DNA from 3 places in the Massilia sp. LXY-6 genome. Region 2 is predicted to be linked to each of the others. Evidence: predicted binding sites of a transcription regulator. Region 2 holds the regulator's gene; each other region holds the start of a gene.
What was found. The regulator HrcA, encoded in region 2, represses chaperone genes, less so after heat shock. The targets are predictions, from matches to a motif close to TTAGCACTCNNNNNNNNNGAGTGCTAA.
Positions count from the first base shown of each region.

Region 1 (2,265 bases), on a different contig from region 2:
CATCGCCAATTACCTCGCCACGCAGCTGCCGGAGCTGGCGGCGGCCGTACCCTTCTACGGCTCCCAACCCGCAGCGGCCGACGTCGCCCGCATCCATGCGCCGCTGCTGATCCACGACGCCGGCAAGGACGAGCGCATCCTGGCCGGCTGGCCCGCCTACGAGGCCGCCCTAAAGGCCAACAAGGTGGATTACCAGCACTACGTCTACGCCGGCGCCGAGCACGGCTTCAACAACGACACCACCCCGCGCTACGACGAGGCGGCGGCAAAGCTGGCGTGGGCACGCACGATCGCCTTTTTCAAGGAAAAGCTGATTTAAAACAAACCGGGGTCAGACTCCCGATTTTGGAAATATCGCCAGAGCTATTGCCAGAGTTCGGAGTCTGACCCCGGTTTGAGGCAAAACAAAAGGCACCCGAAGGTGCCTTTGCGTTGGTACGAAAAACGGTTTAGACGTACGCCGCCAGTGCCGTTTTCATCTTCTTCAGCGCCGCCGTTTCGATCTGGCGGATGCGCTCGGCCGACACGCCGAATTCCTCGGCCAGCGTGTGCAGGGTCGCGCCCGAGCCGTCGTCGTTGGCCAGCCAGCGCGCTTCCACGATGCGGCGCGAACGCGGGTCGAGCTTGCCCAGGGCCGTTTCCAGGCCTTCCGACTGCAGGCGCACCGTGTCGTTCGCTTCCAGCACCTTGGTCGGTTCCTGCTGGTCGGAGGACAGGTAGGCGATCGGCGAAAACTTGTCGTCTTCGTCGTCGGTCGGCGCTTCCAGCGCGATGTCGCGGCCCGACAGCCGGGTTTCCATCTCGATCACTTCTTCGCGCTTCACGTCGAGCATCTTGGCCAGGTCGTCGACTTGTTGCGGCGACATGGCGTCCAGGCCCGTCTTGTTGCTGCGCAGGTTGAAGAACAGCTTGCGCTGAGCCTTGGTCGTTGCAACCTTGACCAAGCGCCAGTTCTTCAGGATGTATTCGTGCATCTCGGCCTTGATCCAGTGCATGGCGTAGGACACCAGGCGCACGCCCTGGTTCGGGTCGAAACGCTTGACTGCCTTCATCAGGCCGATATTGCCTTCCTGGATCAGGTCGGCGTGCGGCAGGCCATAGCCCAGGTAGCCGCGCGCGATCGACACCACCAGGCGCAAGTGCGACATCACCAGCTTCTGTGCGGCATCCAGGTCATTGTTATCCCGCAGCCGCTTTGCCAGCGAAACCTCTTCCTCGTGGGACAGCATCGGCAGACGGTTGACGGCCGAGATGTAGGCGTCGATATTGCCGAGATTGCCGGTGAAACCAAGTCCCAGAGCACGGCTGCCAACAGGAACCAATGCGGATTGTGCGGACATAGTCATTTTCCCTCGTAGAGTAATCTGTGCTGCATCGTCAATGTGCCCGAAAAAATGCCCCGAAGGCGCGATTTTTACGGCTTGTTACGGGATGCGGAACGTGTGCTTCAGGAGCCACTTACGTTCATAGTCAAACGTAATATTAGCACTCTCTTGAGGTGAGTGCTAGCCGCCACCATATCCCGGACGACGTCCTTAAGTCTTGTTAAAGTATTGCTCTAAGGAATCGAATTTCTGGTTTGATTCAACTGTAGAGCAGGTACGAGCGGTACAGTTGATGGAGGTCAAACGTGACGCTGGTACTAATTGAGTTCGGTAGAAGACAGGTTAGGCTCCTCGTGCTGCGAGGTCTGTGAAATGGCGCACCTACTCTTGTAGGCGTATACCCCGCCTCGGCTAGCGATTTTTCTGGCGAGCCGTAGACGGGTTAACGAAAGCGCAATCAGTTGAGACGTGCCAGGTGCCGCTGCACCGACAGCATCGCCCCCACCAGCCCCAGCCCGGCGCTGATGGCCAGCAGGCCGGCCAGGCCGAGCGGCGGCAGCGCCGTCAACTGGAATTCGGAAGCGTACAGGCGGGCGAATTCGGCGATCGCCGCGTTCAGCGGACGCAGCGCCAGGCTCACCGCGCCCAGCGCCACCACGCCGGCGCACAGGCCGAGCAGGGCTCCGGTGTAGTAGAACGGGCGGTGGATGAAGTTGTCGGTCGCACCCAGCAACTTGGAGACCGCGATCTCGTCTCGCTGAGTCAGCACCTGCAGGCGGATCGTGTTGAACACCACTGCGATCACGACCACGCCGAGGGTGACTGCCAGCAGCAGCAGCACCAGGCGCAGCACGCCCAGCAGGGCCGCCAGGCGCTTCACCCAGGCCGAGTCGACCTGCACCGAATCGACGCCCGGCAGGCCGCGCATCTGCTCGGCGAT
Region 1 covers NZ_JBKFGF010000018.1:206,353-208,617, forward strand. The annotation lists gene ACI48D_RS09855 (dienelactone hydrolase family protein) at 1-319, shown strand, start outside; gene rpoH (RNA polymerase sigma factor RpoH) at 450-1,340, opposite strand; gene ftsX (permease-like cell division protein FtsX) at 1,783-2,265, opposite strand, start outside.
Region 1: rpoH (RNA polymerase sigma factor RpoH) is a predicted target of HrcA. The motif match lies at 1,483-1,509, and genes of this name have one in related genera.

Region 2 (2,265 bases):
CACGGTGTAACGACGTCCATGCGTTGCTTTTCACGGCAGGCCTCGCTATGCTTGAATGGCCCTCCTTTCATTCCCGAATATGACGACAACCCGACGCGACTGGCCCAAGGCCATTCTGTTCGACCTCGACGATACGCTGTGGCCGATCGCCCCGGTGATCCTGCAGGCCGAGGAGACCCTGTTCGCCTGGCTGCGCGAGCACGCACCGCGCGTCGCCCAGCAATTCACGATCGACGGGCTGCGCCAGGCGCGCCTGGAGCTGCTGGCGCGGCAGCCGGAATTCCAGCTCGACCTGGGCAAGCTGCGCCGCGCCGGCCTGCTCGACGCCTTCCAGCAGGCCGGCGAGGATGCCGCCAAGGTGGAGCTGGCGATGGCGGAATTCTTTGCCGCGCGCAACGCGGTGGTGCCCTACGACGACGTGGTGCCGGGCCTGCTGCGCCTGAAGGGGAGGGTAGCGTTGGGGGCGATCACGAACGGCAATGCCGATCTGCGGTCGATCGGCCTGGACCACCATTTCAAGGCCTGGATATCGGCGCCCCTGCTCGGCGTGGCCAAGCCGGACCCGGCGATCTTCATGGCCGGCTGCCGCGCGCTGGACGTGGCGCCCTGGGATGCCGTGTACGTGGGCGACGACGTGCTGCTCGACGTGCAGGGCGCCCAGAACGTCGGCATGCGCGGGGTGTGGATGAACCGTAATGGCAGCAACAAGCATCTCGAGCACGGGGTCGAACCGGATGCGATCGTGCGCGACTTCGACGGGCTGTTGGACTGGCTCAAGCGCAATCATGGCTGACTGCGCGCATGACTGCACATGCGGCAAGCTAACAGGCATAATGTGAACCATGCAACTCGATAACCGTGCACAAACCCTGCTGAAGGCGCTGGTCGAGCGTTATATCGCCGACGGCCAGCCGGTCGGCTCGCGCGCGCTGTCGAAGATTTCCGGCCTCGACCTGTCGCCGGCCACGATCCGCAACATCATGGCCGACCTCGAGGAAATGGGCTATGTCGCCAGCCCGCACACCTCGGCTGGCCGGATCCCGACGCCGCGCGGCTACCGCATCTTCGTCGACACCCTGCTGACCGTGCGCCAGATCGACGAGAACGCCGTCGAAGCCGGCATGCGCCTCCCCGCGCACCAGCCGCAGAAGGTGCTCGCCAACGCGGCCCAGATGCTGTCCTCGCTGTCGCAGTTCGCCGGCGTGGTGCAGAGCCCGCGCCGCGAATCGGCGTTCCAGCAGATCGAATTCCTGCGCCTGTCGGAAAAGCGCATCCTGCTGGTCATCGTCGACCCGCGCGGCGACGTCCAGAACCGCCTGCTGCTGACCGACGTCGATTATTCGCCTTCCGAGCTGATCCAGTCGGCCAACTACCTGAACCAGAATTTCGCCGGCCTGTCCTTCGACCAGGTGCGGGCGCGCCTGAGCGGCGAGCTGCGCCAGCTGCGCGACGACATGGGGCGCCTGATGCAGGCCGCGGTCGAAGCCGGCACCGAAGCGCTGCAGGACGCCGACGACATGGTCATCTCCGGCGAGCGCAACCTGCTGTCGGTGAGCGACCTGTCCTCCAACATGAGCTCGCTGCGCCAGATGTTCGAGATGTTCGAGCAGAAGACCGGCCTGATGCAGCTGCTGGACGTCTCCAGCAAGGCCGGCGGGGTGCAGATCTTCATCGGCGGCGAATCCAAGCTGGTGCCGATGGACGAGATGAGCGTCGTCACCGCGCCCTATGAAGTGAACGGCAAGATCGTCGGCACCCTCGGCGTGATCGGCCCGACCCGCATGGCCTACGAGCGCGTGATCCCGATCGTCGACATCACCGCCAAGCTGCTGTCGAACGCACTCAGTCACTCGTGATTTAGCTAGCGTATCGGGAGCCTCGAAAACCGTCGCGAGCGAGGCTTCCCTCAATGCCGGTGCGGGCAGTTCGGCTTGACGCAGTTGCCGTAGATGGCGAGCGCGTGTTCGGCGATCTTGAAGCCGCGTTCCAGGGCGATCTTCTGCTGGCGGTTTTCGATCTCTTCGTCGTAGAACTCTTCGACGTGGCCGCAGTCCAGGCAGACCAGGTGGTCGTGGTGCGAGCCGGCGTTCAGCTCGTAGATGGCCTTGCCGGTTTCAAAGTGATTGCGGTTCAGCAGTCCAGCCTGTTCGAACTGGGTCAGCACACGGTACACCGTCGCCAGGCCCACGTCCATATTCTCATTCAACAGGGTTTTGTAGACATCTTCCGCCGTCAAGTGCCGCACCGTACTGTTCTGAAAAATCT
Region 2 covers NZ_JBKFGF010000026.1:114,848-117,112, reverse strand. The annotation lists gene ACI48D_RS13375 (HAD family hydrolase) at 80-793, shown strand; gene hrcA (heat-inducible transcriptional repressor HrcA) at 843-1,856, shown strand; gene fur (ferric iron uptake transcriptional regulator) at 1,907-2,265, opposite strand, start outside.

Region 3 (2,265 bases), on a different contig from region 2:
CTTCTCTTTCATTTCGACTTCGGTCGCGGCACCGACGCGGATCACGGCAACGCCGCCGGCCAGCTTGGCCACGCGTTCCTGCAGTTTTTCGCGGTCGTAGTCCGAGGTCGCTTCTTCGATCTGGACGCGCACCATCTTGACGCGTGCTTCGATCGCTTCGGCGGCGCCGGCGCCATCGATGATGATGGTGTTTTCCTTGCCGACTTCGATGCGCTTGGCCTGGCCCAGCTCTGCCAGGGTGACTTTTTCCAGGGTCAGGCCGACTTCTTCGGCGATGACCTGGCCGCCGGTCAGGATGGCGATGTCTTCCAGCATGGCCTTGCGGCGGTCGCCGAAGCCCGGGGCCTTGACGGCGACGGTCTTCAGGATGCCACGGATGTTGTTGACCACCAGGGTCGCCAGCGCTTCGCCTTCGATGTCTTCGGCGACGATGACCAGCGGACGGCCGGCTTTCGCAACTTGCTCCAGCACCGGCAGCAGGTCACGGATGTTCGAGATCTTCTTGTCGCACAGCAGGACGAACGGGTTCTCGTGAACGGCAACCTGCTTGTCCGGGTTGTTGATGAAGTAAGGCGACAGGTAGCCGCGGTCGAACTGCATGCCTTCGACGATGTCCAGCTCGTCGTTCAGCGACTTGCCGTCTTCGACGGTGATGACGCCTTCCTTGCCGACTTTTTCCATCGCTTCGGCGATGCGCTCGCCAACGGACGCGTCCGAGTTGGCCGAGATGGTGCCGACCTGGGCGATCTCTTTCGAGGTGGTGGTCGGGCGGGCGATCTTCTTCAGTTCTTCGACGGTGGCGATGACGGCCTTGTCGATGCCGCGCTTCAGGTCCATCGGGTTCATGCCGGCGGCAACGAACTTCATGCCTTCGCGCACGATGGCTTGTGCCAGCACGGTCGCGGTGGTGGTGCCGTCACCGGCGTTGTCGCTGGTCTTCGACGCGACTTCCTTCACCATCTGCGCGCCCATGTTCATGAGCTTGTCTTTCAGTTCGATCTCTTTCGCGACCGAGACGCCGTCCTTGGTGACGGTCGGGGCGCCGAACGAACGGTCCAGCACCACGTTGCGGCCTTTCGGGCCCAGGGTGACTTTGACTGCGTTGGCCAGGATGTTCACACCCTCGACCATCTTGGCGCGTGCCACATCGCCGAAAATTACGTCTTTAGCTGCCATGTTCTATTTCTCCGTATTCAGGAAGTCTGTATTGGACTAAATTACTGGGCCACGACGGCCATGATGTCTTCTTCGCGCATGACCAGCAGTTCGTCGCCATTGACCTTGACGGTCTGGCCCGAGTACTTGCCGAACAGCACGCGGTCGCCGACTTTCACTTCCAGCGGACGGACGTTGCCGTTTTCTTGCACTTTGCCGTTGCCCACGGCGAGAATCTCACCCTGGTCCGGTTTCTCGGCCGCTGCCTCTGGAATGATCAGGCCGGACGCAGTTTTGGTTTCCTGGTCGAGACGCTTCACGATCACGCGATCGTGCAATGGGCGAAGGTTCATGCAAAACTCCTTTGATTGTTGATTGACTGTTCGTTTGAAACCGCCCCGGATTCGGCGGCGGGCGAGGAGCTGTTAGCACTCCTCACTAACGAGTGCTAATTATAGGGACGATAATTTCCCTTTTCAAGCAGAGATGTTGGCAATTTGCCAGACTTTTTTGAGGATTCGCAATCGGCTGGGCCTGCGCAGGGCAGGAAAGCGCAAAAGCCTACCATTCATTTCTTGAAACCTGCGCACGGCACGGCATCCTGTTGACGAAAAATCGATCTCGATCCTATAGTTACGGATGATTTCCGAATTCCAAGAACTGTCCGATAAAATCGACCGTCTCGCCCAGCTGGCCCAGTCGCTGCGCGGCGAGAACTATCTATTGCGCCAGGCCAACGCTTTGCTGAGCGCGGAGAACGTCGATTTCAAGAACCGGCTGCTGCAGGCCCAGCAACGCGTCGAAGCGATGCTGGCCCAGCTGGAACCCGCCGACCCCAGCCCTGAAGCGGGCGAGGCACCCACCCCCGACGACGCCGAGGCCGCCCAATGATCCACCTTGACGTGCTTATCATGGGCCAGTCGTATCGCCTGGCCTGCCGGGAAGGCGAGCAGCACACGCTGCGCGAAGCGGTCCACTACCTCGACAGCAAGATGTGCGCGCTGCGCGACTCGGGCAAGGTCAAGGGCACCGACCGCATCGCCGTCATGGCCGCGCTGTCGGTGACGGCCGAACTCCTGTCCGTGAAGTCGCCGCAAGGCCCGCTCGGAG
Region 3 covers NZ_JBKFGF010000006.1:69,911-72,175, forward strand. The annotation lists gene groL (chaperonin GroEL) at 1-1,176, opposite strand, end outside; gene groES (co-chaperone GroES) at 1,218-1,508, opposite strand; gene ACI48D_RS03305 (hypothetical protein) at 1,795-2,046, shown strand; gene ACI48D_RS03310 (cell division protein ZapA) at 2,043-2,265, shown strand, end outside.
Region 3: groES (co-chaperone GroES) is a predicted target of HrcA. The motif match lies at 1,581-1,607, and genes of this name have one in related genera.